DNA from 4 places in the Blautia sp. HCP3S3_D9 genome. Region 1 is predicted to be linked to each of the others. Evidence: riboswitches for the same ligand, from Rfam matches in the RefSeq annotation. Region 1 holds a riboswitch; each other region holds the start of a gene.
What was found. Region 1 has a riboswitch for thiamine pyrophosphate ahead of thiC (phosphomethylpyrimidine synthase ThiC). Riboswitches for the same ligand answer to the same signal wherever they lie in the genome.

Region 1 (8,151 bases):
ATTGCAGTGATTGGAAGAAGCCTGATCCGGAGCTTGGACTGGTGTACTGGGATTATTATAACAAAGATGAGAGTGTTTACGAAAAAATGCTGAAAGTACATAAACAGCTTTCTGATAAGATTGTATTTGCAGGTGGATGCTGGATCTGGAACGGAATCGCACCAAACTATTCCAGAAGTTTTACCTGTACAAAATCAGCACTTTCTGCATGTAAAAAATATAAGGTACCGGAAGTGTTCTGCACAGCATGGCTGGACAATGGGGCGGAGACGCCAGTAGATGCGATCCTGCCGGGAGCAGCATTATTTGCATATCTGGGATTTCATCAGGAATTTGACGAAGCAACGCTGGAAGAAGAGTTCAGAGATGCTGTGGAAAGTAGTCTAAAAGAGTTCCTGAAACTTGATAAATTTGACAGACTGTTCCTTGGTGATCAGGTGAATATGGCGTCTGAAAATCCTTCTAAATATCTGCTATATCAGGATGCAATGCTTGGAATTTTTGATTATCATTTGAAGAATGCGGGAGCTTCTGAGTATTATAAAATGTTGGCAGAAGAACTGAAAAACAGTGCAGAGATCTGTAAAAATCACACAGGATTTTTTGAATATTATCATTGTCTGGCAGAAATTCTGTCACAGAAATCGGAACTTGGTGTGCAGATAAAAGTGGCATATGATGCACAAGATTTATCCACATTGAGACAGCTTTGTGAGGAAATCATTCCACATCTTACAGAGAAATTGTGGAAATTAAAAGAACTCAGAGAAGATTTGTGGATGACAGATGCAAAGCCGTTCGGATACGAGCTGATCGATCTAAGAATGGGTGGTGTGATCACCCGTCTGGAAAGCAGCAGACGCAGACTTTTGAAGTATGTGGAAGGCAGAATCGACAAACTGGAAGAACTGGAAACTGAGAGAATCCCGTACTTTGCAGAAGGAAAACCGGCGATTGAAAATCACTGGCAGAGAGCTGTCAGTGGGGCAGATTTTACGGATACGATCTGACCGAATCAACTGCAGGGCGGTTGATCAGTAATACATGAACAGCTTTTTTGACAAATATCAACTTGACACGTACGAGGGGATGTGTAAGACTCTTATTATAATGAACAGTGATAGCATGACAATTCAGTAAAGAGTATCACTGTACTGTAATAAGAGTCTTATTTTATACAGAAAGGAAACAATACAAATGAGATTATTGATCGTACGACATGGAGACCCGGATTATTCTATTGATTCGCTTACTGAGAAAGGATGGAAGGAAGTAGAATATCTGTCGGAAAGACTGTCAAAACTTGATGTCAAAGACTTCTATGTCTCTCCTCTTGGAAGAGCAAAGGATACGGCATCTCTTACATTAAAGAAAATGAACCGTACAGCAATAGAGTGTGACTGGCTTCAGGAATTTGATGTTCTGATCGATCGTCCGGACGTTACTGACAGACAGAAAAGAGTATGGGACTGGCTTCCCCAGGACTGGACACAGGACGAACGTTTCTATCAGTACGATCACTGGTATGAAAATGAAAGATTACAGAAATCAGATGCAAAGGGTTATTATGACTATGTAACAGGGAAATTTGACGAGCTTCTGGCAGAGCATGGATATGTGCGTGAAGGACATTATTACAGAGTAGAGAAACCAAATGAAGATACATTGGTATTCTTTTGCCATTTTGGTCTGGAATGTGTGCTTCTTGCACATCTGATCGGTGCTTCTCCGATGGTGCTGTGGCACGGTTTTTGTGCTGCACCAAGTTCTGTGACAACTGTCAATACAGAGGAGAGAAGAGAAGGAATTGCAAGTTTCCGTATCAGTGCATTTGGTGATATTTCCCATTTATATGTGCATGAGGAGCCGCCTGCATTTGCAGCGAGATTCTGTGAGATGTACAGTAATAAAGACGAACGTCATGACTGATCAGGAGCGATCAATTAACAGAAGGCGGATGATTTTATCCGATGACTAAAATCTGAAAGGAAATAAGAGATATTGATATCAAAGACAATGAAAACAATTCTGCATGCACTGTCCTACGGAAATATTGAAGTGGAATCGTCCAGAAAACTGGCAGATCTGAAACAACTGGATGCGATGAGGATTTTTTTGAAGAAACTTGATGCAAAGGTTTATAACGGAGATTATGAGGTTCCGATAAGAGTGTATTTTCCTACAGAAGAAGCTATGCAGGCAGGAGTTGTAGAAGGCAATACATTTCCGATACTGCTGTTTTTTCACGGCGGCGGCTGGGTAACCGAGAGTGTGGAGAATTATGATCGTGTATGCTCCAGAATGGCACAGGCGACTGCACATATCGTGGTTTCTGTGGAGTACAGACTGGCACCAGAGCATAAATTTCCGATACCGCTGGAGGACTGCTATGCTGCCGCAAAAGCTCTCTATACAAATCAGTTGTTTCTGAATACAGATCCGGAGAAAATTACGATCATTGGAGACAGTGCAGGGGGAAATCTGACAGCAGCAGTGTGTCTGATGGCAAGAGACAGAGGGGAATTCACACCTCGCCGTCAGATTTTGATCTATCCGGCACTTGGAAACTGTTATACAGAAGAATCTCCGTACAGATCTGTGCAGGAGAATGGCAGCGATTATCTCCTTACGGCAGTAAAAATGGAAGATTATCTCACACTGTATCAGAGCTCGGAAGAGGATAGACAGAATCCATACTTTGCGCCGATTCTGGAGAAGAATCTTAAAAATCTGCCGGAAACATTGGTTCTTACAGCAGAATATGATCCTCTGCGTGATGAAGGAGAAGCATATGCAGGAAAGTTACAGGCAGCAGGAAATATGGTAGAACTTCACAGAATCCGGGGAGCATTTCACGGTTTCTTTGCCTTGGGAATTAAGTTTCTGCATGTGCAGGAGAGTTTTAAATATATTAACGAGTTTCTGAACAAAAGCTACGAACAGATACTATAATTCATAAATAATATGTAAGATGTGCGAGATGAAAAAGAAAGCAGGAAAACTATGGATACAGGATACTCAAAATGGAGAAAACTGGATAATGCAGCTCTGGCATTTCCACTGGTAACAGGAAAGAATGACACCAGGGTGTTTCGCTTCTACTGTCAGATAAAGGAGAATGTCAGTGGTGAGATCCTTCAGACTGCACTGGATCAGACGATGGAGAAATATCCGTTGTTTCAGGCAGTCCTGCGAAAGGGATTGTTCTGGTTCTATCTGGAGCACAGAGATATCAGAGCAGTTGTAAAACAGGAGACAGAACCTCCGTGCAGCCGTCTGTATATTCCAGATAAGAAAGCCCTTTTATTTCAGGTAAGCTATGACAAAAACAGGATTAATTTTGAAGTATATCATGCTCTGACAGATGGTACAGGAGCAATGCATTTTCTGCAGGAACTGGTGCAGAACTATCTGATTCTTGCGCATCCGCAGGCAAATCTGCCGAGGATAGAGAGCGAGGAGGAAATTACACACGGAGATAAGGAAGAGGACAGTTTTTCCCAGTATTATTCCTCAGATACGCCGAAGGATACGGGGAAGAAACCGGCTGCAGTCAAGTTGAAAGGGGAGAAACTGATGCATTCGGATATGCATATTACAGAGCTTGCCCTTTCTGTAAGAGATATCCATCAGAGAGCACGTTCCTATGGTGTTTCCATTACAGTTTTGCTGACTGCGATGATGTTGTGCTCTATCCGTGAAGAGATCGAGAAGAATCAGCAGAAGCGACCGATAGCTTTGATGATTCCGGTAAATCTTAGAAATTATTTTCCGTCTCAGTCAATGACGAATTTCTTCGGATGGATTGAGGTCGGGTATACATTTTCGGATACAACAACGTTTGAAGATGTATTGATGGATGTAAAGAGACAGTTCCAGGAGGAACTGGTAAAAGAAAAGATTGCTATGCATATGAGCGGATATGTGCGCATTGAGAAAAATCCTTTTGTTCGTGCGGTTCCTCTGGAAATTAAGAAATATTTTCTTATGATCGGGGCAAATCTGGGGAGTCGGAGTATTACAGCGGTCTATTCTAATATCGGAATTATCCGTTTCCCGGAGGAGTATAAAGAATATATTCAGCATTTTGGAATCTTTGCCAGCACAAATTCTCTGCAGATGTGCTCTTGTTCTTACGGAGATGAGATGGTACTTGGCTTTACTTCCAAGATACCGGATGACAGTATTCAGAGAAACTTTCAGAGGATGCTCAGTGAGGAAGAAGTTTCTCACAGAGAATTAAAAAATGAATTTCCGGCATACGGAGAGAAGCAAAAACTGGTGAAAAAAGAAAACCAGAGAGTCGTGCAGACATTCAGTTTTTTGTGCCTGGCAGTTGCTGTCATCTGTGGAATGATCAATTTCATGACTGCAGGAACATTAAACTGGTTCTGGTTTGCAGGTGCGGGATGTGCCTGTGCATGGCTGGTGGTTATGGTGGCGTATTTCAAACGGAGGAATATTCTGAAGAATGAAATGTGGCAGTTATTGATCATATCGGTGATCGCGATTCTGTGGGATCACTTTATCGGTTGGATGGGATGGTCTGTAGATTTTGTACTCCCATTTGGAGCTCTGGCAGTGCAGTTTTCCATTCCGGTGATCGCAAAGGTGAACCGTCTGGAGAGGGAAGAATATCTGTTTTATCTTGTACAGGCAGGAATCGCGGGGGTGATCCCGATGATACTTGTCTGGACGGGAATTGTGAAATTTGTTTATCCGTCAGTAGTATGTGCAGGTATCAGTTTCCTGACACTGGCAGCATTATTTATCTTTTGCCAGAAGGATACGCTGAGGGAATTTCATAAGAAATTGAGAATGTAACATTGCAGATATAATAAAAATTTGAAAATAAAAATCCACAGTTTAATCAAATTAAGCAAGCAGCGAAGCAGATGATCTTATCCGCCTGGAGCTTTGAAATAAGATGTTAAACTGTGGATTTTTTTGTGCTCTTAAAGAGATAAAAACTATGGCAAAATTATTTTTATAAAAGCAATAAACCAGATGAAATATGTATGATAGCAGATGTAATATTCAGTATTGTTTCATATATTTTCATCAGATAATATAATTCCTGATGATTCAAAATGTAAACAATAATCAGAACTATTCATCGTATTATTCATCAAAAATAGTAACAATCTCACCATCCAGAATACGGTTTGTATTCTTAACAGCGCAGAAATTACCGCACATACTGCAGGTATCTTCTTTTTCAGGTTTTGCTTCTGCACGGTAGCGTCTTGCCTTTTCCGGATCCATGCTGAGTTTGAACATTTCTTCCCAGTCAAGACGTTTTCTCGCTTCACTCATCTTATAATCCCAGTCAGCAGCGCCAGGAATTCCCTTGGCAATATCAGCAGCATGAGCAGCAATCTTTGCAGCTATAATTCCCTCTTTTACATCAGCTGCATTCGGCAGGCGAAGATGTTCGGCAGGTGTTACATAGCACAGAAAAGCAGCACCGGAATAGGCAGCAATTGCACCTCCAATTGCGGAAGTGATGTGGTCATATCCTGGAGCAACATCCGTTACAAGAGGTCCAAGTACATAGAAAGGAGCACCATGACACAGTGTTTTCTGAATTTCCATATTAGCAGCGATCTGATTCATCGGCATATGTCCAGGACCTTCGATCATAACCTGAACATCTTTTTCCCATGCGCGTTTAGTGAGCTCGCCCAGAGTGATCAGTTCTTCAATCTGTGCAGTATCTGTAGCGTCTGCCAGGCATCCCGGACGGCATGCATCACCCAGACTTAAAGTAATATCATACTCTCTGCAAATGTCCAGAATTTCATCAAAATGCTCATAGAACGGGTTCTCCTGTCCGGTCATTTCCATCCATGCAAACATGATAGAACCACCTCTGGAAACAATGTTCATGAGACGCTTATTTTGTTTAAAACGTGCTGCAGTTGCACGGTTCATACCGCAGTGAATAGTCATAAAATCAACACCATCTTCTGCATGCATACGTACAATATCAATCCATTCTTCAGAAGTGATTTTGCCAAGTGCTTTGTGATAATAGACTACTGCATCATAGATTGGAACTGTACCGATCATCGCAGGACATTCGGAAGTAAGCTTGCGGCGGAAACTTCTGGTATCGCCGTAAGAACTGAGATCCATGATCGCTTCTGCACCCATTTCCACTGCAGAATGTACCTTTTCATATTCCATATCAACGTCTTTCCAGTCTCTGGAAACACCTAAATTTACATTGATTTTTGTTGTCAGTTTTGCACCGACTCCACTTGGACTGATGCATTTATGATTCTTATTACAGGGAATGATAACCTGTCCTTTTGCGATCAGTTTTCTTAATTCATCCACATCAAAATGCTCTTTTTCTGCTACGATCTCCATCTGTGGTGTAATGATTCCGTGACGCGCTGCGTCCATCTGTGTTGTGTAATGTGTCATTTTTTCCTCCTTGCCCTGCACTGTGGGCTGCTGTTGCTGTACACATTTAGCCATTACAAAATGCTGGTACAGTAACGCGAAATGAACTGCGCCTCCTGCATATAGCAGGGACTTGCACCTGCGCATATTCGTAAGTTCTTAAGTAAACTACTGGATTAACAGAGAGTGGTGCCCCCGGTCTGTATGATTAAGAAAGGGGAGCCCGGATCAGAGAAGGATTGATGAGATCAGAGAGGGTTAAACTCCTCGATCCAGTAAGAAATATATACGATATCTTCTGGAAATTTTCGAATAAAAAAGGAAAAACTGCAATACGCCAACAAGCATATTGCAGTCCGGAAGAACTATAACTTTCCCTACGTTGGCATTATCCAAATCAGGTTATGGGTTAAAGCAATACAGCTTACTCTCAGCCTGTTTACACAAGCTCCCCTTGTCTTAATTGTCCACATTGTAACACTCTGATGTGAGAAAGTCAATATGTAAATCAGTTTTTGAATTGATGTAGCAATAGTATTTACTGTGCATGGAGTGAACAGTAATTCAATAGTTATTAGTGAAAAAAAACTGTCATTTTAACGCCCTGTGAGGGACATTGTATAGGCATTTGATGCAGAGGTCCAGGTTTTTCCATTGACTTTTTTGTTTGCGATAACTTTGATTCCGTACTTGACGTTTTTGGTCATGTTGGTAAGGGTAAATGAGGCAGCTGTTGTTGTTCTTACTTTCTTGTAGGAACTGGAGTTTGGATATTTCACGTAAACAGAGTAGTTGTTTGCACCTGCGACTTTGTTCCATTTTACGCTCATAGTACTGCTGGTATTTCCGGCTTTTTTTAGAACGATTCCCATGGAAATATATCGGGTAGTCGGGGTTGTGGTTACGTAGCGTTTGTTATTCAGGAGAAGATAAGGATAAATCTTTACCTGATAAAAGGTGTTTTTGTTTAACGGTAGGGTAAAGGATGGTCTGGTATAGTATTTGGTGATAAGTTTGTGGGCGGCAGAACTCTGATATATAACTTTATAACCTGAGATAGAGTTTGCCGGGTTTACAGTGTTCATGTTAAAGGTATAACCGCCTGTGGATGCGTAAGAGGTTTTGACAGTTACGCTGGAGTAAAGGGTTGTGCATCCGGCGATGCGTGATGAAATCGCTGTTCCGGATGAGGTTAAAGCTGTGATCCTTACTTTGTAGGCTGTGCCGGCTTTTAACTTATTGATCTTTGCTTTATTGCGGCTGTTGTCAAAGTAGCCGAGCAGTTTGTAGGAACCGGAGCTGAAAGGGCTGATGCTGATCGCATATTTCGCAGCATTTGTGACCGGATTCCACTGGACAGTTACAGAATTCTCAGAAGCGGCAATCTGTTTGATACCTGAATCAGAGGTAAGGTAAGAAACACCAGCAGCCTGGGCATTGGAATCATCGACAGAAGGAATATCCGTTTGCTCCGGAGATAATTCAGCAGACTGTTCGACAGGCATAAGCTGAGCAGTTGCTGCAAAAGCTGTAGCTGCGGTTGAAAACGTAAGAACTGCACTGAGAGCGATGCTTACAAAAAACTTTTTAAAACTTCTTGCTTTCATAGTAAAAACCTCCTTTTGAAGCTGAAAAACAAAGGCTGAGATTGTTTTGCAGCTAGTACGCCGAAGCGTGTCTGAACAGTTTTAAATATAATAAAAAAGCTTCGTTGATGTTGCTGTTATTGTAACATAGCGA
Region 2 (8,151 bases), on a different contig from region 1:
TGCTTCTACAAGTGAAAAGGAAGAACAGCATCCTTTTTCATTATTCGGACAGGCAGAACAGATCTCGTCTGTATCTGCATGAAGCTGTATCTTTGCTCCCTTCTGGAAAATATCCAGCATTTCCTGCATATGTGCGGAAAACCCATTACTGTATCCCTCACCCTTGAAATATGCAAGGCACATTCCATGGTGAGGGCGTAGTGGAATATTTTTTATAAAAGACATCTTTGTGCACCCTTCTCCTTAATTTTTTAACATATTGGATACTTTAACACAAAGCGTTTTTATTGACAACTTTTTTTATTTTATAGTTTACAATCCAATAATTCTATATACTGATCGGATTTCATCAGACTTACTGGATAAAATCAGAAAATCCTTTTTTACTTTTTCTTCATTTACCAGCCTTAGCTACCCTCATATTATAAAGAAAGGTACCCAATGATGCCAGAATAATCAGCACATATCCTGTAAAGCTGTACGTATCCGGAATCTCTCCAAACAAGATAAATCCCAGCATCGTAGCAAAAATAATCTGCGAGTAATCAAAGATGGAAATCTTCCCTGCAGGTGCATAGGTGTATGCAGCCGTAATCGTAAACTGTCCGCCCGCTGCGAATAATCCTGCCATCAGCAATGTCACAAGCTGCTTCATACTCATGGGTGTGAAATGGAACAACATCCAGGGTACAACCGACAAGCAGGAGAAAAATGAAAAATAAAACACGATAACTGGTCCCTTCACTCCGTGAGTTCCCAGTACACGCACCATCGTATACGCAATTCCTGCTCCCAGTCCACCGCAGACTCCGATCAGTGCCGGAACAAGTGCCGCATTCTGAAATCCCGGTTTCACTACAAATAAACATCCGATAAACGCCAGCGCAACACACGCTGCCTGTGCCGGTCTGATCTTTTCCTTTAACAAAAGGAATGAAAAAATAATCGCAAAAAACGGAGATAACTTATTCAGGATCGATGCATCTGCCACCAACAGATGGTCAATGGCATAAAAGTTACACAGAATCCCCAGTGTCCCGCACACACAACGCAGGATCAGCGGTCCCCAGTATTTCTTATCCACCTTCGGCACTGTACGATTCTTACGGAGAATTATCGCTGCAAACACCGCCGCCACCAGATTCCGGAAGAAACTCTTCTCCACAGACGGCAGATCACCTGCCAGACGCACACTCACATTCATACAAGCAAAGAAAAACGCCGACAGGATGATCATTATCATACCCTTTATGTAATTTTCCTGTTTCATCAGATTTAACCTGCCTTTCTGTCCATGCAGACAGCTTCTTTTTCATAATATGCTGTCTGTCATCTACCTGTTAATCATAGCACGGACAATCGTTTTAGTACAAATAGATTTTTTATTCCAGCAACACTCTAAAAGGGGTTGCTGACCTGATTTTACATCCCATTGACTTTTCCAGATGCTTGTGTTACTCTAACACAAGAAAAATCTGCATATAGATGATAACAACGGGAGCCTGTGAGACAGGCTGAGAGGAAGATTGATCTTCGACCGCACCTGATATGGATAATGCCAGCGTAGGGACTGTATTTGTATATTAAAATCTGCCAGTGTGTTATTCCGGCAGATTTTTTTTTGCAGGATTTTATCTGTTTCCTGCACAACTGATAATGTCTGCTTCGGCAGACCAAATCTTCATTTCAAGGAGGTTCATTATTATGAACACAGACAGATCAAAAACACTCAGAATGGTCATGCTCGCCATGATGGTTGCCATCGGCGTTGTCATCTCACCTATTCTGAGAATCGAGGGTATGTGCCCTACTGCACACCTGATAAACATCGTCTGTTCCGTACTTCTGGGACCGTGGTATTCACTTCTTTGTGCCACTCTCATCGGAATCATCCGCATGATGTTTATGGGTATCCCGCCACTTGCACTGACAGGTGCCGTATTCGGCGCATTTTTATCAGGCGTTTTCTACCGCGCTTCTCATGGAAAGATTATCTGCGCAGTGATCGGTGAAATCTTCGGAACCGGTATCATCGGCTCTCTGGTTTCCTATCCTGTAATGGCATTTCTTATGGGCAGAAGCGGACTGAACGCATTTTTCTATACACCAATGTTTCTGGCAGCAACCTGCATGGGCGGCACCATTGCCTATTTCTTCCTGAAAGCATTAAGTCACGCAGGAATGCTTGCCAAATTTCAACAAAGCCTTGGAGCAAAAGTATATGATCGTAAATCAGACAAATCCCAGACAATTAACCAGAGCAGCACAGCCGCTGATTCATTGCATCACTAATCCGATTTCTATTCATGACTGTGCGAATATTATTCTGGCGGCCGGAGGCCGCCCGATCATGGCAGAACATCCGGCAGAAGTAGCTGAAATCACCAGAAGCTCTCATGCACTGGCACTGAATCTTGGAAATATCACCGATGCGCGTATGAAATCCATGCCGGAATCTCTGAAAACTGCTGCCAGTCTCCATATCCCTGTTATGCTTGATCTGGTAGGAACCGCCTGCAGCAATCTGCGTTACGAATTCGCGCAAAATCTTATGAACATCCACATGCCCGAACTCCTTAAAGGAAATATGTCTGAACTTCTTGCCATGTCCGGACAGACCTCACATGCAATCGGAATTGACGCAGGCGTACAGGATGTACTTACAGATGCCAATCGTTCCCATCTGAAAGAACTTTTCCAGGAAAAAGCTTCCCGGTGGAATACCACACTTCTTATCACAGGCAAGGAAGATATGATCGTCTCTGCCAATAAGTGTGAATTTATTACAAACGGCACTCCTGCCATGTCACAGATTACAGGAACCGGATGTATGCTTGGAATGATCTGTGCCACCTATCTGGCAGTTACAGACCCATTTACAGCTGCCGTCTCAGCAGCCAGAGAATTTGGCACAGCAGGAGAAAGAGCAGAGAAAAACAGCTCCGGCCCCGGAAGCTTCCAGACAGAGCTGTTCGATCAATTTTACAATCTTTTATAATCTACAGTTTATCAATAATTTTTTACAAAAAAGTTCCCGTCAGACAATATGGATAAATTTCTTCCATATCATCTGCGGGAACTTTTTATACTATTTCCGCACTGCGCATCTTTCCCAGTTCTCGTCTCGCAAACACAATTGCCAACACAAATGCCGCCGCATCTGCAATCGGTCCTGCATACATCACTCCATCAATTCCCATAAACAATGGGAAGATAATAATCAATGGCAGAAGAAAAATCACCTGTCGTGTCAGAGACATTACAATACCCAGCTTCGCCATACCGATAGAGGTAAAGAAACCGGAAGACACCGGCTGGATCCCATTTGCAAAAGTCATAAACATAAATATTTTCAGATAGTGTTCTGCAAACTGGAAATACAGATTACTTCCTGTTCCGAAGATACCCACGATCTGGTGTGGAAATATCTGGAAACAGAAAAAGAATATCGTTGCAATTACTGTACAGGCAGTTACAGAATAACGGTATGCCTGTCTTACTCTGTCATATTTCTTTGCTCCGTAGTTAAATCCCCAGATTGGCTGACTGCCCTGAGAAATACCAATACAGATTGCCATAAACACCATATTGACTTTGGAGATAACACCTACACAGGCAATGGGAATATCACTTCCATATACGGAATTTGCTCCGTAATAACGCAGAATATTATTCAATACGATCTGCACGATTGCCATTGCAATCTGATTAATACAGGAAGCAAGTCCCAGAGAAATAATTGCCCCCAGATATGACAGTTTCGGTTTCAGCATCTCACCGGACAGATACATTTTTCGGAACTTACAAAAATACACAATTACCAGAACTCCGGAAGCAACCTGTCCGATCACTGTTGCCCATGCAGCACCTTTAATCCCCCATCCAAATCCAAAAATAAACAGCGGATCCAGAATAGTATTAATAATCGCACCTATCATAATGCAGACCATAGAATAAGTCGGACTTCTGTCTGCTCTGACCACATGATTCCCGCCGACAGACAAAATATAAAATGGAAGTCCAAATGCAGTAATACCTGTATAATCAACAGCATAAGGCATAACATCTGCAGTTGCCCCGAACAATGTCAGAAGTGGTTTCAGGAACATCAGTACAATCACAGCGAGTATCAGACCACTGATTGCCAGTGACGACAACGCAGTACCTGCAATCCCGCTGGCTTTCTTCTCCTGTCCTGCCCCCATTTCCAGATTATAATTTGATGCACCGCCAATTCCCAAAAGCAATGCCAGCGCAGTTGCGACCGTTGTAACAGGAAACGCCACATTTGTAGCTGCATTTCCCAGCATCCCCACACCCTGTCCAATAAAAATCTGATCCACGATATTGTACATCGCACTGACCAGCATACTGATGATCGCAGGAATCGCAAACTTCGCGATCAATCCACCTACCGGTGCTATACCAAGCGGATTCTGTGCCTGCGAATTTATCTCCTGCGTACTTTGATTATCTTTTTCCAAGTAAACTCCATCCTCTCTCTACATATTCGATATAATTTCTGTCACTGCTATTTTGTAATAAAACACTTTTCAGGATAATCTCTATTATTTCCCTGCCCCACTATACCGTATCATTTACTTTAACATTTATTCTCTTTCCCTGCAACGTAAAAAGCATACCGACTCTTTCTGAATTTTTCAAAAGTTTACATACTTTTTGTCCTTTTTCTATCCGGTATCTCCTTGGAATCATTCCATATCGCTTCTTAAACTGCCGGAAAAAATAACTCTGGTTTTCATAACCGACACCCAGAGAAATTTCTTCAATAGACAAATCTGTCTGCCTCAACTGTCGCTTTTCATGGCTTTAGAATAACAAAAATAAGGACAGTTTTTCAGATTCTTATTAGACTGAAAAACTGTCCTTATTTTCTATTTATATCTCTACACCGAACAACTGCTCTGCAGTTTCGGTTAAAACCGCGTAGGTTTATTCACATACTTTGCCTTATACTTAGAATAAACAATCGTCTGGTCCTTATACAGTCCATAATATCCGGAAGCCGCATAACTGATAGAAACTGCGATCAGATAAAAGGAAACTCCCTTAAATCCAAACATCTCAAATGCAATGAGAATTGATGTAATCGGGCAATTTGTCACGCCACAGAATACAGCTGCCATTCCGCATGCTGCACAGATAGACGGGGAAAGTCCAAGCCAGTTTCCCATCACACATCCAAATGTCGCACCAATACAAAACGATGGCACAATCTCACCGCCGCGGAATCCGGCGCGCATGGTCAATGCTGTCAGCACCAGTTTCCAAAAGAAATCCAGTGGTCTTACCTGTCCTGTTTCTACTGCTTTCTCAATCAGTTCCGCACCGGCCCCCATATAATCTGTAGTTCCCAACAGCAGCGTAATTCCAATCACCAGACATGCTCCCACAACCACACGAACATACGGATTCTTAAAATATCTTCCATACGCTCCTGCCACTCCATTCAGCACCATGCAGAACACAATACTGATCACAGCACATCCAACAGCAACAACTCCCATCTTCAGTCCCGTTTCAATGGTCAGTTCCGGAATATCCACCACATGAAAAGCCTCTGGCGTAACTCCCATACCAGCCGCAAATCCAGATGCGATCAATGATGCGATCATACACGGCATCAGCGCCGTATAATACATAACACCAACGCTCACAACTTCCAATGCAAACACAGCCGCTGCCATCGGAGTTCCAAACAGCGCAGAGAATGCCGCACTCATACCACACATAACGATCACATGGCGGTCCTCCTCATCCAGATGGATCCACCGTCCAAGCTGATTCGTAATACTTCCGCCAAGCTGAATCGCCGCACCCTCACGTCCTGCAGAACCGCCTGCCAGATGTGTCAGCGCCGTAGAAATAAAGATCAGCGGTGCAGACAGAATCGGTACATCATCCTGCGATCTCACCGTAGAAAGCACCTGATTCGTACCTCCATCTTCCTTGCCAAATTTCTCATACAGAAACACAATGATCAGACCCATTACAGGCAACAGATAAAACATCCATCCATTCTCTTTCCTGTAATTCGTCACACCTTTCAGTGCAAAAGAAAACAGCGTACTCGCTGCTCCCACAATACATCCCACAAGCACCGCCAGCATCAGCCACTTCACAAGATTCGTCACATCCCGCTGAATCTCTCCGCTATAATATTGCAATTTCCCTTTCAGCGGACTTTTCTCTTCCGTGCTTCGTTCCTCCGTGCCATTCTCCTGAACTGCACGCTTTTCCTCTTTCTCCATTTCCCCCGTTACCTTTCCTGAATATTTTTAATATGAACTACTATTTTTATTCTAGCATACATTTTCCATATCTTCCAGAAAGATAAAAAAGAGAAATTAGATACAGAGTAAAACCAAAATACAAGAAATATTTTTACGTAATTCCTATAACGTGTTATACTTAACATACAATGCTGAGTTAAAAAAATCTGGCTCAGCCCGATACCAGGAGGTTTATCATGAAAGCATACGAACGCTTATTATCTTATGTAAAAGTTTTCACACCAAGCAGTGAAGAAACTGGAACTTCTCCATCCACACAGTACCAGTTTAACCTCGCCAGACAGTTGGTGCAGGAATTAAAGGACCTGGGTGTGGAAGATGCCAGCGTAGATGACCATTGCTATGTCTACGGACATATTCCGGCAACTGAGGGATACGAATCCCGCAAAAAACTGGGTTTTATCGCTCACATGGACACAGTATCTGACTTCTGCGATCATCCGGTTACTCCGGTTGTCACTCCGAATTATGACGGCGGAGAACTTACACTTGGAACCAGTGGAAGAGTACTTTCTCCGAAAATGTTCCCGCACCTGTCTTCATTAAAAGGCAGAACCCTCATCACATCCGATGGAACCACAATCCTTGGTGCAGATGACAAGGCAGGTGTTGCAGAGATCATGACAATGATCGAGCACTTAAATAACGGAACAATTGCCCACGGCCCAATCTCTGTTGCTTTTACTCCGGATGAAGAAATCGGAGGAGGCACTGATTATTTTGATGTAAAGAAATTCAATGCAGACTATGCCTATACTCTTGACGGCGATACAGAAGGTGAAATCCAGTATGAGAACTTTAATGCAGGCCGTGCAGTAGTAGAATTTACCGGTGTAAACGTACACCCGGGTTCTTCCAAGAATACAATGGTAAACGCAGCACTTGTTGCCATGGAATTTAACTCCATGCTCCCATCCGCAGATACCCCAAGAGATACTGAAGAATATGAAGGATTTTTCCATCTTGATGCCATGAACGGCAATGTCTCCACTGCTATGTTAGACTATATTATCCGTGACCACGATGCAGCATCTTTTGACTGCAGGATCAAAACCATGGAACACATCACCAAAATCCTCAATGAAAAGTGGGGCAAAGACACTGTAAAGCTTACCATTACAGAACAGTACCGAAACATGAAAGAAGTTATTGATACCTGCATGGAACTGATCAACTGCGCAACTGCAGCCTGCAAAGAATATGGAACACCTGCACTTATCACTCCGATCCGCGGCGGTACAGACGGTGCACGCTTAAGTTTCATGGGCGTCCCATGCCCGAACCTTGGAACCGGCGGACACGCTTTCCATGGTCCTTATGAACATATCACTGTGGAAGGAATGGATATTGCTGTTGAAGTGGGATTAAAGATTATTGAGTTATTCTATAAATAATTTCAGCTGAAAAAGTCCAGCAAAAAAACAAGCCTTTCACTGTCTGGTAAAGTAACAGTGAAGGGCTTATTTTAAATTTTGCAAGCCGATTTTCTCTGAGCCTGACTTAAATTGATATTTGCAATTGAAAGAAAGAACTTACCTGTTTTGAATCAAGCGGATATTCGCAATTGAAGCAGGGAGACTTACTTAATTCGGTTAAACTAATGGTATCATTCCGTATAAGTATTCCCATTTTCATCTGTCCAGGTTCCATCACCATTATCACTGAAACCAGTACCATTATCATCTCTGTAATAGTAGTCTCCATTTGTTGTCTGTGTAACAGTAACTGTATTTCCATCAGAAGAAGTCAATGTATGCTGTTCCAAGGTTGTTCCCAGATAATGAGTTGAATCATTTAAAGCAGGATATGTATTTCCATAATCATCTGTATAACTTTC
Region 3 (8,151 bases), on a different contig from region 1:
AAAGTGAAACAGATTGTTGGAGGAAGCCTTACAGATGTACAGGACCAGGCAAAAGAGAATTTTGTGTCTGAGCAGGATGCAGCATTTTATGCAGAACTGTATAAGAAAGCTGGTATAAAAGGCGGTCATGTAATCCTGCTGAACAGTCTGGATTCTCCTTATTATGAAGCAACGAAAGCACAGGCACTCCTTGCACTGGGCGCTTACCCTAAGGGGTTGCAGATCGGTGGCGGTGTGAATCCGCAGAATGCCGGAGAATATCTGGATGCAGGGGCAAGCCATGTGATCGTCACATCCTATGTGTTTAAAGATGGAAAGATTTCCTGGGAGAATCTGAATAAGATGAAAGAAGCGGCAGGAAAGGAGAATCTGGTCCTTGACCTGAGTTGCCGTAAGAAAGACGGAAAATATTATATCGTGACAGATCGCTGGCAGAAATTTACGGATGTTACAGTGACTCTGGAAGTAATGGAAGAGCTGGGAAGCTACTGTGATGAGTTTCTGGTACATGCAGTTGATGTGGAAGGCAAAGCACATGGTGTAGAGACTGAACTGGCAGCTCTGCTTGGGGAATATAAGGGAAATCCAGTCACCTATGCGGGTGGTGTTGGCTCTATGGCTGATATCGAAGATCTGCGTACTTATGGAAAAAACAGACTGGATGTTACAGTGGGAAGTGCACTGGATCTCTTTGGAGGCAGTATTCCTTTTGCTGAGCTAATTAAACTTTAATCGAATCAAGTAACTCCTATGCTTCAATTGAGAATATCCGTTTGACTCGAAGTTCATTACTTTGATTATGAGTAGAGGCTTAATGTCTGAATCAGTGATAAAAATTTTACTGTTCACTGATAATATCCCGCGCGGTGAACGTAAAAAATGCATCTGGCAATGAGATACAGGATAATAGACTACTGAATAGTTGCCAAATTTCGACATAATAGGACAAGAATTCCTCTTCTATTCCTGAAGTAAACAGAAAAAATGTGAAATTTTAATAAAATAGTGTTAAAATTCAAAAAGGTGTGTTATAATAGATTCATCAAACAGCAAAGGGGATGGAAGCATGAAATTTATCATCAGCGGAAAGAATATTACAGTTACAGAAGGTCTTAAGACAGCGGTCCAGGACAAGCTCAGTAAACTGGAAAGGTATTTCACTCCTGACACCGAAGTTGTAGTAACTTTAAGTGTTGAAAAAGAAAGACAGAAAATCGAAGTAACAATCCCTGTAAAAGGAAACATTATCCGTTCCGAACAGGTAAGCAATGACATGTATGTATCAATCGATCTGGTTGAAGAAGTCATTGAACGTCAGCTTCGCAAGTACAAAAATAAAATTGTAGACAAACAGCAGGCAGCTGCAAACTTCCAGAAAGCATATCTGGATAAAGATTATGATGAAGATGAAGATGTTAAGATCATCCGTACCAAGAAATTCGGGATTAAACCAATGTATCCGGAAGATGCATGCGTACAGATGGAACTTCTTGGACATAACTTCTTTGTATTCTATAATGCAGAGACCGAGCAGGTAAACGTAGTCTACAAACGTAAAGGTAATACTTACGGTTTAATTGAACCAGAATTCTAATACGACAACCGAATTCGGACAAAATACACCGTAAAGTGGGGTGTGCAGATTGTGGGAATGATTTTTCAAATACGCTCTAGAACACGCTCTAAACCTTATCAGAACATAAAAGGCCATAAGAAAAGTTTTCATAACAACAACAAAAGAACTTCCGTGCGGAATAAAAAAACTTCTGCACGGAAGTTTTTTTATGTCAAAAAATAAATTGAGAGCAGATTAAAATTCTTTTTACGTTATAAAAAACTTGCCAAAATCTGAATATTATGTATAATAAAGAAGAAAAGAGTAATGAACAACAAAATAATGAACAACAGGGAGCTTGCGTATCAAGCAGGCTGAGAGTGGGATGAATGCCCAGACCTGCAAACCTGATTTGGATAATGCCAACGTAGGGAATGGATACGTAAGTATAAATACAAACGTGAATTTGAGCAGATATATCAAACAGGTATATTTGTTTTTTTATGCCGTTTTTCCGAAGTCTTTCAGGTGTCATTAAAAACGACGAAAAGGAGATAAGAATTATGCTGGGTACATGTTTACAGAATGTCAGAGAAAGAGAACCTCTTGTCCACAATATCACTAATTATGTCACAGTAAATGATGTGGCAAATGTAATCCTTGCGAGCGGGGCAAGCCCGATCATGTCAGATGAGCCGCAGGATGTAGAGGAAATTACAGCAATCTGCGGAGGGCTGAATATCAATATCGGAACTCTGAATGTGAGAACAATCGAAGGAATGCTGAAAGCAGGGCATAAGGCTAATGAATTGGGACATGTAGTTCTGCTGGATCCAGTTGGTGCCGGAGCAAGTTCTCTTCGAACAAATACAGCAGTGAAGCTGATGCAGGAGTTAAAGCTTAATGTGATCCGTGGAAATATTTCAGAAGTTAAGACACTGGCAGCAGGAAGTGGTACAACCAAGGGCGTTGATGCAGATGTAGCTGACGCAGTGTCAGAAGAGAATCTGGATGAAGCAGTTGCATTTGCAAAGAAATTTGCAGAGAAATCAGGAAGCATTGTTGCCATAACAGGAGCGATCGACCTTGTCAGTGACGGAGAGAAATGCTATGTGATCCGTAATGGCCGTCCGGAAATGGGAAGGATCACAGGAACAGGATGCCAGTTATCCGGTCTTATGACAGCATATCTTGTCGCAAACCCAGAACAGAAGTTAGAAGCAGCAGCTGCAGCAGTCGGCGCAATGGGACTTGCAGGAGAAATCGGATGGAGTTATATGCAGAAAGGTGACGGCAATTCTACTTACAGAAACAGGATCATTGATGCAATTTATAATATGACAAAAGAACAGTTAGATGAGGGTGCGAAATATGAAGTGCGATAAGAAAGATTTACTGCTTTATGCAGTGACAGACAGAAGTTGGTTAAATGGTGAAACTCTTTACAGTCAGGTTGAGAAAGCACTGGAGGGTGGAGCAACATTTGTACAGCTTCGTGAGAAACATCTGGATCATGAGACTTTTCTTAAAGAGGCAAAGGAACTGAAAGAACTTTGTGCGAAATATCAGGTTCCGTTTGTGCTGGATGATGATGTGGAACTTGCACTGGAAGTTGGTGCAGACGGTGTTCATGTAGGACAGAGTGATATGGAAGCCGGAGATGTCCGTGCAAAACTTGGAAAAGATAAGATTGTCGGAGTATCTGCCCAGACTGTAGAACAGGCACTTCTCGCTCAGGAACGCGGTGCAGATTATCTGGGGGTAGGTGCAGTATTTCCAACCAGTTCCAAGGATGATGCAGTGGAAGTAGATCACGAAACAGTGAAAGCTATCTGTGAAGCAGTGGATATTCCGGTCATTGCGATCGGTGGTATTTCAAAAGATAACGTACAGGAATTGGCAGGATGTGGACTTTGTGGAATTGCAGTTATCTGTGCTATTTTTGCGAAGCCGGACATAAAAAAAGCAGCAGAAGAGCTGAAAGAAGCTACCGCGAAAATGGTGGAAGCATGTTAGCATAAATTTTCTACGTACAGTGGATGGGATGAAAACAGTAATGCTATTTGTAGAGAGATGAAAAGAGGAGTAAACAGAAAATGAAAACAGCAGTAACGATTGCAGGAAGTGATTCCAGCGGTGGAGCAGGGATCCAGGCAGATATTAAGACAATGCTTGCAAACGGCGTTTATGCCATGAGTGCGATTACGGCACTGACAGCACAGAATACCACAGGGGTGACGGCGATCATGGAAGTGACATCGGAGTTTCTGGGAGAGGAACTGGACAATATTTTTACAGATATTTATCCGGACGCAGTAAAGATCGGAATGGTATCTTCTGGTGTTTTGATCGAGAAGATTGCAGATAAACTGGAGGAATATAAAGCAAAGAATATTGTAGTTGACCCGGTTATGGTGGCAACAAGCGGAGCAAAGCTGATCAGTGATGAAGCTATCGGGACTTTAAAACAGCGGTTACTTCCTATTGCAAGTGTGTTGACTCCGAATATTCCGGAGGCAGAGGTTCTGGCAGAAATGGAAATCCATACAGCAGAGGATATGATAGAGGCAGCAAAGAAAATCAGTGACAGATACCATTGCGCAGTTCTCTGTAAAGGAGGACATAAGTTAAATGATGCCAATGATCTCCTCTACAGAAATGGTTCCTATCGCTGGTTTGAGGGAAAACGCATTGATAATCCAAATACCCATGGAACTGGCTGTACTCTTTCCAGCGCTATTGCATCTAATCTTGCGAAAGGATTTGATATGGATAGAGCTGTAGAACGTGCGAAAGACTACATTTCAGGTGCGCTGGCAGCAATGCTGGATCTGGGAAAAGGCAGCGGCCCGATGGATCATGGATTTGCGATCACAGGAGAATATAAGAAAGAAGCCGGGGAGGTATAAGTCTCATGGAAACGAAAAGAACCGGCTTATTTGAAAACGGACTGATCTGGTTTGGAGCGGGAGTTTCTATAGCAGAAATCCTGACAGGAACTTACCTGGCACCGCTTGGCATGGGAAAAGGTCTGGCAGCAATTATTGTGGGACATATCATCGGCTGCCTGATGCTGTTTCTGGCAGGTGTGATCGGCGGTAAAGTCAGAAAGAGCGCCATGGAAACTGTAAAAATGAGCTTTGGACAGAAAGGAAGTATTCTGTTTGCTGTTTTGAATGTGCTTCAGCTTGTTGGCTGGACTGCCATTATGATTTATGACGGTGCACTGGCAGCAGACGGGGTGGTAAATACAGGACGCTGGATCTGGTGTCTGGTCATCGGAGCACTGATCATCCTCTGGATCGTCATTGGAATTACAAATCTTGGAAAGATCAATACGGTTGCCATGGCAGCTTTGTTTATCCTGACATTGATCCTCTGTAAGGTGATTTTTACCGGAGGCGGTGCAGGTGTAGCTGCTGATGACAGTATGACATTCGGAGCAGCAGTAGAACTTGGCGTTGCCATGCCGTTATCCTGGCTTCCGCTGATCAGTGACTACACAAGAGAAGCGGAAAAGCCTGTGAAAGCAACAGCAGTCAGTGCAGTGACATACGGGCTTGTGAGCTGCTGGATGTATGTGATTGGAATGGGCGCTGCGATTATTACCGGAGAGTATGATATTGCGCAGATTATGTTAAAAGCAGGCCTGGGAATTGCAGGACTTTTGATCATTGTGTTCTCAACAGTGACAACTACATTTCTGGATGCTTATTCTGCAGGTATTTCCAGTGAGACCATCGTAAGTAAATGGAATGGAAAACATGTGGCGATTGTAGTAACCGTTATTGGAACCATTGCAGCAATCGTATATCCGATGGATAATATTACAGATTTTCTGTATCTGATTGGTTCTGTATTTGCACCAATGATCGCTATTCAGATTGCAGATTTCTTTATTCTGGACTTGGATAAAAGCAGCCGGGCAGTACATATTCCGAATATGATCATCTGGGTGATCGGATTTGTGGTGTATCGTATTCTTATGAATATTGATATGCCGGTAGGAAATACACTGCCGGATATGGTGATCACGGTTATTCTTTGTCTGATCGCAGCGAAAATAGTGCCGGAGAAGAAGTAATATATAGAAACAAAATTTCAGCCAGATGTGAAACATGAAAAACAGTAGTGTTTCACATCTGGCTGTTTTATATTGCTTTTTCCTGCTTGAATTTTGACGTACTACCTGAAATATGGTAGAATATTAGAAAATCTGTAACTGTTCAGCAGTCTACTGAACAGTTACGAAAGTCTTGAAGAAAGAAGGAACAGAATGCTATGAGAAAAGCCGGAGTATTAATGCCAGTTTCCGCACTTCCGTCCAGAGTAGGTGCCGGAGAACTTGGAGAGTCAGCATTTCACTTTATAGAATTATTAAAGAAGAACCATGTCAAAATATGGCAGATCCTTCCGCTGAACCCGGTAGGATATGGAAATTCACCATACCAGCCATATTCCTCCTGCGCAGGAGATGAATTATATATCAGCCTGGATAAGCTTGCAGAGGATGGGCTTTTGAAAGAAGCACCGGAAGCATTTTTACAGAATGCAAAGAGGGTTGATTATGATGCTGTCCGCCAGTACAGAGAACCGTATCTGAGAGAAGCATTTGCAGCATTTCAGGAGAAGAACGGACAGGAAGAGCCTGCATATAAGGAATTTGTTTCACAGGACTGGGTGTATGAATACGGAGTATTCCGTGCTCTGAAGAAAGCAAACAATGGAGACTGTTGGAATGACTGGGCAGAAGAAGACAGAAACTGGCCGGAGAACAGGCATGAATTACTGGCAGAGACAGAGGCAGAAGCACAGTATCAGATGTTCCTTCAGTATATTTTCTATACACAGTGGATGAATGTGAAGAAAGCTGCAAATGAAGCAGGAATTGAGATCATGGGAGATGTTCCGTTCTATGTAGGTCAGGATTCTGTAGATGTATGGGGCGGAAAAGATAATTTCTTATTGGATACAGATGGACGTCCGATCTTCATCGCAGGAGTACCGCCGGATTATTTCAGCGCAACAGGACAGAGATGGGGAAATCCGATTTATGACTGGGATCATATGAAAGAACAGAATTATCAGTTCTGGGTAAACAGAATTGGTTACAGCAATAAGTTGTTTGACATCATCCGAATCGATCATTTTCGGGCATTTGATACATACTGGAAAATTCCTGCAACATGCCCGACAGCCATTGACGGCGAATGGATCGAAGCGCCGGGATATGAAGTAATTGACACATTAAAGAAAGAGATTCCGGGACTGAATCTGGTGGCAGAGGATCTGGGACTGCTTCGTCCGGAAGTTCTGGTACTGAAAGATCATTACCATCTGAAAGGTATGAAAATCCTTATCTTCTCTGTGGATACAAGTGGGAAATATGCCCGTGATACCTTCCATGATGTGGAAAATATGATCTTTTATACAGGAACTCACGACAATGACACCATTATGCAGTGGTACAATGGCATGAGTACTGCAGCCAGAAGAAAAGTCCGCCGTATGCTGAAGAAAGCAGGCGCATCTTATGGATCCATGAAAGAAAGATTCCTGAAGTATACCCTGCAGAATCAGGCAGAATATGCAATTATCCCGCTTGCAGATATTCTTGGACTTGGAAAAGAAGGCCATATCAATACACCGGGAACCATCGGATCTCCGAACTGGGAGTGGCACTTACCGAATTTCACACAGGCAGAAAAAGAACTGCATAAATTTGGAAAACTGATCATTGAGACAAAGCGTGTATAATAAAAACTATACAAAAAGTTTATAAATGCCAACAAATTTCTTTCTTTGTTCAAGAAAAATTCATTGTTTTCCATATAGGAAAGTGTTAGAATAGATAAGTATTGTGCAGTTACTGAGAACAAAGTGAACAGTAACATTGTGTATAAAGAAAATGTTTATACTGGTAACAGATAATATAAAGAGATAACAGGAGTTAAACCTAATATGAATGTGTTTTCAAAAATATTCGGGAGCCGCAGCCAGCGAGAGGTTAAGCGTATCATGCCTCTGGTTGAGAAAATCGAAAGCCTGCGCCCGGACATGCAGAAATTAAGTGACGAGGAACTTAGAGGAAAAACAAGAGAATTTAAGAAACGTCTTGAAGAGGGAGAGACACTGGATGATCTGCTTCCTGAGGCATTTGCGGTTGTACGTGAAGCCGGCAAGCGTGTTCTTGGAATGGAACATTTCCGTGTACAGCTCATCGGTGGTATCATTCTTCACCAGGGCCGTATCGCAGAGATGAGAACAGGTGAAGGTAAAACACTTGTTGCTACACTTCCGGCATACTTAAATGCTCTGGAGGGTAAAGGTGTTCACATCGTTACAGTCAACGATTACCTGGCTAAACGAGATTCCGAGGAAATGGGACAGATCCACGAATTCCTTGGTCTGACAGTTGGTGTTGTTTTAAATGACATGAAGCAGGACGAACGTCGTGCTGCATATAACTGTGATATTACTTATGTTACCAATAACGAACTTGGTTTCGATTATCTGCGTGACAACATGGTTATCTATAAAGAACAGCTGGTACAGAGAGATTTGCACTACTGTATCATTGATGAGGTCGACTCCAT
Region 4 (8,151 bases), on a different contig from region 1:
CTGCATAAGAACGCAGTGTCTTTTCAAGTAATTCCTCTCTGGTCATAAAACAATCTCCTCATTCATAGTCTGCTTAAACAGCAAGGCAGATTATAAATATCCGCCTGACTTATTCACCTGTAAATGGCTTGGAATTTTTATAAGTCTGCTGATTTAAAATGATAGCACATTAAAGTGAAAAATACAAGAAATGAGAAAAAGTTATCAAGATAAAAAAGCCTTTATTTTTAATTATTGATGAACACAAGAATTACTTATAGATGAAATCAATAAAAAACAGGGATTTATTTGCACAATGAATTTCAAATTTCGATAATATCTGAGTATAATAAAATTATTGGTGATAGCTCAAATATTTTAACCGAATTAGATAAGTCCGTTGTTTCAATTGCGAATATTCGCTTGACATATTTTAATGTCACAAAAAAGATTTTTAATAAATTCGTCACATATTGACATATTTTCTCAGAACCGCTATAATTCATTTCATACTATATTGATAGGAATAAACAAAAAGGAGAAGCGCAAATGGCAGACGATATCAGACACGAACACCATAACTCAGAGGGACATCAGGAAACAACAATTATGGAGCATCATCATCGGGCAATTATCGGTTTTGATAAAACGGAATCCCGAAAGTATTAGTACCGGCAGATTCTCATACCCACACTCATGTCGACGAGAATGGAAATGTAACAGAGCATACTCACGAGGATAGTGTAACCGCCGACTATATGCAGGCAGTAGCCGCATACAGAAAAACTTTCCCGTCCAAACAGGATGTGATTGATAACACTCCTGACCCTGCAGTAAAAGAAATGATCTTAAGAGCAGAACAGCTCAATACAGAGAAATCTGCTGCCAACGCAACCAGATCGCCACATTTTACATCAACAAAAAATGACGGTTTTTTTGCAACAAAGAATGTCAGAATCCTAATAACCGATGACAACGAGATCAACCGCGAAGTACTCAAAGCAATTCTTGAACCATTTGTATTCACTATAGATGAAGCAGAAAACGGCGAAAAAGCAGTACAGATGGCCTCAACAGTCCCTTATGATTTGATTTTCATGGACAGCCATATGCCGGTAATGAACGGAAAAGAAGCAACAAGGAAAATCCGTGAAACAGAATCCTGTATCAACTGCCATACCCCGATCATAGCCATCACAGCAGATGCAATCACCGGAGTTCGGGAAGAACTTCTGGCCGCCGGAATGGACGATTACATCGTCAAACCAATCGACACAGAACAATTATGCTCAGTGATCAGAAAATATTTGCCAGATGACAAAATCCTGAAATAATCAACACTTTTAACAGCTGCCTAATATAATTTGCAAAGGAGACACGGATATAATATGGAAGACAATAAACTATTTCAGATCAGTGATGTAGCAAAGATGTTCCACATCAGCGTAGGAAGCCTGCGCCACTACGAAAAAGCCGGTCTCCTGAAACCGGAATACACAGACAGTGAAACCGGCTACCGCTACTATAGCATCCGCCAATTTGAGGTCCTGAACACAATCCGTTATCTCCGGGTTCTGGATATGCCACTAAACGAGATAGGCGAATTTCTGAAAAACCGTGACATTGATATCATAGAAGAAAAACTTCTCAGACAAAAAGAAATGGTAGCTGCCAAATTACAGGAACTCGAAACCATCGAACGAAAAATCGACCACCGTCTCCAGCACCTCCGCGATGCCCGAAACGCAGAACTAAACGTGATCCATCTGAAAAAAATCCCGCCATATCGGATCGTATGGCTCAAAGATTCCCTGCGTCCGAAATCCTATCTGGATATGGAATATGCTATCCGCCGCCTTGAAGAAAACCAGCCCCAGTCTCTCGTATTTCTGGGAAAAGTCGGCGTCGGCATTTCAAAAGAAAACCTCCAGTCCGATCACTTCGACCAATACGACCTGGTATTTCTTATCCTGGATGAAGAAGACACCTATTACGGCGAAATAGAACAACATCCCGAAGAACTCTGCGTCTCAATCTGCTTTCGCGGCAGCCACAACGAAGCAGATGCGTATTACAGAAAACTGACAGGCTATATCAGTGAACGCAAGATGCAGATTACCGGCGCATCCCGCGAGATTACAATGATTGACAATGGAATCACCGATGATCCCGACAAATTTGTCACAGAAATCCATATTCCTGTTAAATATGAGGAACCAATCCAAGCTTTATGATCATAACTTGTAAAAAGAAAAGATTGTAAATTGCGAGTGCTTAGGATAAACTCGAATGAATGCGAATATACGTTTAACTTAAACTAAGTAAGGCATTTGCTTTGATTGTAGAAAAATTTTATATGATTCTGTATATTTTATTCTGTACCACAGCTTCAAATCTTTGTATAATAAAGACATCAATTATACGAACGGAGGTCATTAACTTATGGGACAGAATAACACAGCAGACAAATGGTGGAAGAAGATCGTAGTATACCAGATTTACCCAAAGAGCTTCCAGGACAGCAACGGTGACGGAATCGGAGATATCAACGGTATCATCAGCCGCCTGGACTATCTGAAAGACCTGGGAATCGGCGCAGTCTGGTTATCACCGGTCTTCAAATCCCCGCAGGATGACAACGGCTACGATATTTCAGACTACACAGACATTGATCCAATGTTTGGATGCCTCGATGACATGCAGCGTCTTATCGAAGAGGGAAAGAAACGAGGCATCTACATGATCATGGACCTTGTCCTGAATCATTCTTCCGATGAACACAAATGGTTCATAGAAGCAAAGAAGAGCAAAGACAATCCATACCACGACTACTATGTATGGCGAGACGGCGTAGAGGGAGTTCTGCCGAATGATATGAAAGCATCTTTCGGAGGCTCTGCATGGGAATGGGTTCCTGAACTTGGACAATATTACTTCCACCAGTTCTCAGTGAAACAGCCAGACCTGAACTGGGATAACCCGAAAGTCAGACAGGAACTATTTGACATGATCTACGGATGGATGGAAAAAGGCGTAGGTGGATTCCGTCTGGACGTAATCGACCAGATCGCAAAAGAACCGGATCAGAAAATCACAGCCAACGGCCCGATGCTCCACGACTATATCCGTGAAATGAGCAAAGCCACATTCCAGAAAGGTGACCTGATCACAGTAGGCGAAACATGGGGAGCAACTACCGAACTTGCCAAACTCTACAGCAATCCGGACGGCAGTGAATTCTCCATGGTATTCCAGTTCGAACACATTCTCCTCGACCAGCAGGAGGGAAAAGAAAAATGGGACCTTGCACCATTCCCATTCATGAAGTTCAAACAGATCATCAAAAAATGGCAGAAAGAACTCTACAAATGCGGATGGAACAGCCTCTTCTGGAACAACCACGATCTCCCAAGAATCGTCTCCCGCTGGGGCAATGACAAAGAATACCGTGTAGAGTCTGCCAAAATGCTTGCAACACTTCTCCACGGTTTACAGGGAACCCCATACGTTTACCAGGGCGAAGAACTCGGAATGACAAATGTAAAATTTGACATCGAAGACTACAAAGATATCGAAACCCTGAACTTATACAAAGAACGTCTGGAAAAAGGATATGCAAAAGAAGACATCATGGAATCCATCTATGTAAAAGGCCGCGACAATGCCAGAACCCCAATGCAGTGGGATGACACAGAAAATGCAGGCTTCACAACAGGCACTCCATGGATCAAAGTAAATCCAAACTACAAAACCATCAACGCCAAATCCCAGACCAGTGATGAGAATTCCATTTTCACCTATTACAAGAACCTGATCGCATTCCGAAAAGAATACCCGGTATTCGTAGACGGAGACTTCGAAATGCTCCTAGAAGAAAATGAACACCTCTTCGCCTACAAACGAACCACAGAAGATGCAAAACTCTATGTATTCTGCAACTTCTACGGCGAAACAGAAACCTGCGACATGCTGAAAGAAATGAAAGACAAGAAACTTCTGATCAGCAACTATGCAGAAAGAGAATCCAACATCTTAAAACCTTACGAGGCAAGAATGTACATAGAATGCTAAGGACTTGATTTAATGAGCCTGCCGGAAAAGCAACGGCAGGCTTATTTTCAAAGATTGTATATGAAAATCGATAGGAGATTTTGATTATGATGTATGATCATGCCGTGCTTGGAGAAGCTTTGGATCTTTGCAGAGATGCAGCAACCTGATTTGTGGAAGAAAAGGAAAGATTGGAAAAGAGTAAAAAAGTAAATAAAGAAATTGGGGAGAGAGATTTGCCAGATAAAATTAAAAGGAAATCAGGAGAATAACCATGGAATACATAGACATCGTAGACGAACAAGGAATCCCAACTGGCGAAACAATCGAGCGTTCCATCGCCCATTCGAAAGGAATCCGTCACAGAACTGCCCATATCTGGATCGTGCGAAAAATAAATAACAGATATCAGGTACTTATGCAGAAACGCGCCATGAATAAAGAATCATTCCCGGGAATGTTTGACACCTCATCAGCAGGCCACATTCAGGCCGGTGATGAGCCGCTGGAGTCAGCACTTCGCGAACTGCACGAAGAACTGGGAATTCAGGCGCAGCCCCAGGAACTGGAATTTGCCGGAAACTTCCGCATAGCATACGAAAAAGAATTTCACGGGAAAATGTTCCGCGATAATGAGATCGCTTTCGTATACATTTACAGCCAGCCTGTAGACGAAACAAAACTCATCCTGCAGAAAGAAGAACTGGAAACAGTAGAGTGGTTTGACCTTGAAGAAACATATGCAAGCTGTAAAAACCACGATCCGAAATTCTGCGCCCCAACAGGAGGAATGGAAGTCATCATGAGAAAACTGAGAGGAGCGACCGAAGAATGAGATTAAAAAATGTTCTGATCGTCGTAAAAGACATTGAGAAATCCTGCAAATTTTATCATGACCTGTTCGATCTTGACGTAGTTGTTAATAATGACGGCAACATGATCCTCACCGAGGGCCTGGTCTTACAGGACGAAACAATCTGGAAAAAATTCCTGGGAAAAGACGTGATCCCTGAAAATAATTCCTGCGAACTATACTTCGAGGAACATAACATAGAAGCATTTGCCGAAAAACTGGAAAAATTCTATCCGGAAACCAGATATGTAAACAAACTTCTCACCCATGAGTGGGGACAAAAAGCAATTCGATTCTATGATCCTGATGGAAATCTTATAGAAGTAAGAACGCCGATGTGATAAAGTTAGAATCGATTATATAGTAAGTAACACTATTAGAATAAAAATTTCTATATGTCAGAAGGCATAATTGACAACAAGGTTAGCATGTGCTAACATAACAACTGTTATGGAAGATGAGCGCAGAAAACAAACTGAACAAAAATTAATAAAATCCGGCAAAGAAGAATTCCTGAAAAAAGGCTACGCCAAAGCCAATCTCCGGGATATCTGTAAAAACGCAGGGGTCACGACCGGTGCATTTTACTTTTCATTTGAAAACAAAGGAGCATTGCTCTCAGCAATTTTAGCCCCGGTGATCACAGACTATGAAAAAATGTGCAGTACATTTGCACGAAGAGAAGAAGATGATCCGAATACTGCAGATGACAACGAACGGCAGATGATGGAATATCTGTCTGAGCATCGCACAGAAGCAATCATTCTGATGGAAAAATCAGCAGGCAGCCGATATGAGAAATTCCGGCCTCAGATCAGTCAGCAGATGCAGGCAGCATTTACCAGTTACTTCACTAAATTTATGGGCAGCACTCCTGATGCAGAACTTATCAGGATTTTTTTCAAAACTATTTACAGCATGGCACAGAACAGAGATACATTTATCGAAGAAGTTTTTGAGAAAAATATAGATATGATATTCGAATGCATATACAACTACGTTGCCATACAGGACAGAAATTAAAAGTTTGTTTTCATAGCAAAGCAACAACAAACAAAACAAGGACTTCGGTCAACTGAGTATATAGTTTATTGATTTACAAAAGGGGATTGATTTATATGATAACCAAAATAAGGAATAAAGAAAAATATTGAAAAAAGCTTGAAAATTATTTAAAAATTTTGTATAATACTTCGCAAATAGGGAGCTCAAATAGATGGGCTGAGAGTAGACTTGATTAGTCTTGACCTGGAACCTGATTTGGATAATGCCAACGTAGGGAAATAGGAAATACATGTCGTGAATGAATAGACTTGTGTATCGTGCTCTCTGTTTTTTATGTGAACTGGGGGCACCACTTTTCACAGAGCATTTCAGGCGCCGGACAACAGGAAAAGTATGTTGTTCGGCGCCTTTTTGTATACTTTCAGGGTGTTAGAAAGGAGTATATCCATGGTAAAGATTAACGGCGAGGCAAAAGAAATTGCCGGAAAAAATCTGCTGGAGTATCTGATAGAAAACGGATTTAATCCAGATCATCTGGTGGTAGAACGTAATTTAGAGATCATTCAGAAAGAGCAGTTTGGAAGCGTGACAATTCAGGATGAAGATGTGATCGAAGTCCTGCGATTTGTCGGAGGAGGTTGAAATTATTTTAATTGAACTAAGCAGTTATTCGGTTATGAGCAAGTAGCGAAACGGATGGTTTATCCGCTTGACAAGAAAATCTGGTTTATGTATTGCAAGATTTTCGAAAGAAAAACAGGAAAAATTATAAAATATCAGAGCAGCGGACTTAGGTTTTGGAAGAATGGTTTCCAACTTATGGTTGTCATGCTTATGGAATATGACTAAAAAAGAGGAGAACACAATGGAAGATAAATTTGTATTAGGCGGAAAAGAATTTAAGAGTCGATTTATTCTGGGGTCAGGAAAATATAATCTGAATCTGATCAAGGCAGCAGTTGAACAGGGGGGTGCAGAGATCATCACCCTTGCACTTCGACGTGCAAATACTCAGGAAAAGGATAATATCCTGGATTTCATCCCGAAAGGAGTCACACTTCTTCCAAATACATCCGGTGCGAGAAATGCCGAAGAAGCTGTCAGAATCGCAAGGCTGAGCAGAGCCATGGGATGCGGAGATTTTGTAAAAATAGAAATTATGCGTGATGCAAAATATCTTTTTCCGGATAATTATGAGACAGTCAAAGCAACAGAAATTCTGGCAAAGGAAGGCTTCGTTGTGTTGCCATATATGAATCCGGATCTGAATGTGGCAAGAGATCTTCAGAATGCCGGAGCAGCAGCGGTTATGCCATTGGCTGCACCGATCGGAAGCAATAAAGGACTGGCAACAAAAGCCATGATTCAGGTACTGATCGATGAGATTGACCTGCCGATCATTGTAGACGCAGGAATCGGAAAACCATCACAGGCATGCGAAGCTATGGAAATGGGAGCAGCAGCAATCATGGCAAATACAGCAATCGCCACAGCTGGAGATGTACCGGAAATGGCAGCAGCATTTAAACTGGCCATCGAAGCAGGTCGAAAAGCTTACCTTACTGGAATGGGAAGAGTACTTGCCAGAGGTGGAAGTGCATCTGACCCGCTGACTGGATTTTTACGTTAAGGGGGAAGCTGAAATCATGAATGAGGAAAATCAGGTATATTTTGTAGACAGTGATAAACTCCCACCGGCAGCACTGGAGAGAAAGCACCGTCTGGAACAGGACCCGTCTTTTCGTACCAACCATATGGAGTATATGGAGGGGATGCAGGTCATTGAATCAGATATCAAAGATAAAGTACTTCGGGCAATGGATGAGTACGATTACGATGCATATACAGCGAATGATGTAGAACGTGCACTTTCTCATGAATCCTGCTCCATCGAGGATTTTAAAGCACTTTTATCTCCGGCAGCAGCACCGTATCTTGAGCAGATGGCAAGAAAAGCAGAAGAGATTACCAGAAATCATTTTGGAAATACCGTTTATATTTTTACGCCGTTATACATTGCAAATTACTGTCAGAATTACTGCATCTACTGCGGATTCAACTGCTATAATAACATCCGACGGAAGAAGCTGACATTTGAAGAAATTGAACATGAAATGCAGGTCATTGCCAGAACAGGAATGGAAGAAATCCTGATATTGACTGGTGAAAGCCGAGCATATTCTGATGTGAAATACATCGGAGAAGCAGTAAAAATTGCCAAAAAATATTTCAAAAATATCGGTATCGAGATTTATCCGGTAAAT

Region 2: linked by a shared signal. The riboswitch ahead of thiW (energy coupling factor transporter S component ThiW) and the one ahead of thiC (phosphomethylpyrimidine synthase ThiC) in region 1 are both predicted to bind thiamine pyrophosphate.
Region 3: linked by a shared signal. The riboswitch ahead of thiM (hydroxyethylthiazole kinase) and the one ahead of thiC (phosphomethylpyrimidine synthase ThiC) in region 1 are both predicted to bind thiamine pyrophosphate.
Region 4: linked by a shared signal. The riboswitch ahead of thiS (sulfur carrier protein ThiS) and the one ahead of thiC (phosphomethylpyrimidine synthase ThiC) in region 1 are both predicted to bind thiamine pyrophosphate.

Annotation. Positions count from the first base shown of each region.
Region 1 covers NZ_JBQHWS010000002.1:7,141-15,291, reverse strand. The annotation lists gene ACTNES_RS00865 (beta-N-acetylhexosaminidase) at 1-1,010, shown strand, start outside; gene ACTNES_RS00860 (histidine phosphatase family protein) at 1,198-1,929, shown strand; gene ACTNES_RS00855 (alpha/beta hydrolase) at 2,017-2,952, shown strand; gene ACTNES_RS00850 (DUF6320 domain-containing protein) at 3,004-4,824, shown strand; gene thiC (phosphomethylpyrimidine synthase ThiC) at 5,122-6,432, opposite strand; TPP riboswitch at 6,768-6,876, opposite strand; gene ACTNES_RS00840 (fibronectin type III domain-containing protein) at 7,008-8,018, opposite strand.
Region 2 covers NZ_JBQHWS010000125.1:42-8,192, reverse strand. The annotation lists gene ACTNES_RS17030 (DUF1284 domain-containing protein) at 1-225, opposite strand, end outside; gene ACTNES_RS17025 (DMT family transporter) at 395-1,270, opposite strand; TPP riboswitch at 1,485-1,588, shown strand; gene thiW (energy coupling factor transporter S component ThiW) at 1,705-2,292, shown strand; gene thiM (hydroxyethylthiazole kinase) at 2,222-2,998, shown strand; gene ACTNES_RS17010 (MATE family efflux transporter) at 3,084-4,484, opposite strand; gene ACTNES_RS17005 (helix-turn-helix domain-containing protein) at 4,585-4,812, opposite strand; gene ACTNES_RS17000 (chloride channel protein) at 4,938-6,272, opposite strand; gene pepT (peptidase T) at 6,491-7,708, shown strand; partial or broken gene ACTNES_RS16990 (hypothetical protein) at 7,921-8,151, opposite strand, start outside.
Region 3 covers NZ_JBQHWS010000095.1:4,837-12,987, reverse strand. The annotation lists gene hisA (phosphoribosylformimino-5-aminoimidazole carboxamide ribotide isomerase) at 1-732, shown strand, start outside; gene hpf (ribosome hibernation-promoting factor, HPF/YfiA family) at 1,067-1,594, shown strand; partial or broken gene ACTNES_RS15165 (hypothetical protein) at 1,574-1,630, opposite strand; gene ACTNES_RS15160 (DUF6783 domain-containing protein) at 1,607-1,798, shown strand; TPP riboswitch at 1,896-2,006, shown strand; gene thiM (hydroxyethylthiazole kinase) at 2,119-2,940, shown strand; gene thiE (thiamine phosphate synthase) at 2,927-3,571, shown strand; gene thiD (bifunctional hydroxymethylpyrimidine kinase/phosphomethylpyrimidine kinase) at 3,652-4,464, shown strand; gene cytX (putative hydroxymethylpyrimidine transporter CytX) at 4,470-5,639, shown strand; partial or broken gene malQ (4-alpha-glucanotransferase) at 5,822-7,312, shown strand; gene secA (preprotein translocase subunit SecA) at 7,517-8,151, shown strand, end outside.
Region 4 covers NZ_JBQHWS010000029.1:11,931-20,081, reverse strand. The annotation lists gene ACTNES_RS07885 (hypothetical protein) at 1-46, opposite strand, end outside; gene ACTNES_RS07880 (response regulator) at 738-1,313, shown strand; gene ACTNES_RS07875 (MerR family transcriptional regulator) at 1,368-2,213, shown strand; gene ACTNES_RS07870 (glycoside hydrolase family 13 protein) at 2,422-4,050, shown strand; gene ACTNES_RS07865 (NUDIX hydrolase) at 4,304-4,864, shown strand; gene ACTNES_RS07860 (VOC family protein) at 4,861-5,223, shown strand; gene ACTNES_RS07855 (TetR/AcrR family transcriptional regulator) at 5,294-5,905, shown strand; TPP riboswitch at 6,074-6,181, shown strand; gene thiS (sulfur carrier protein ThiS) at 6,335-6,529, shown strand; gene ACTNES_RS07845 (thiazole synthase) at 6,753-7,517, shown strand; gene thiH (2-iminoacetate synthase ThiH) at 7,534-8,151, shown strand, end outside.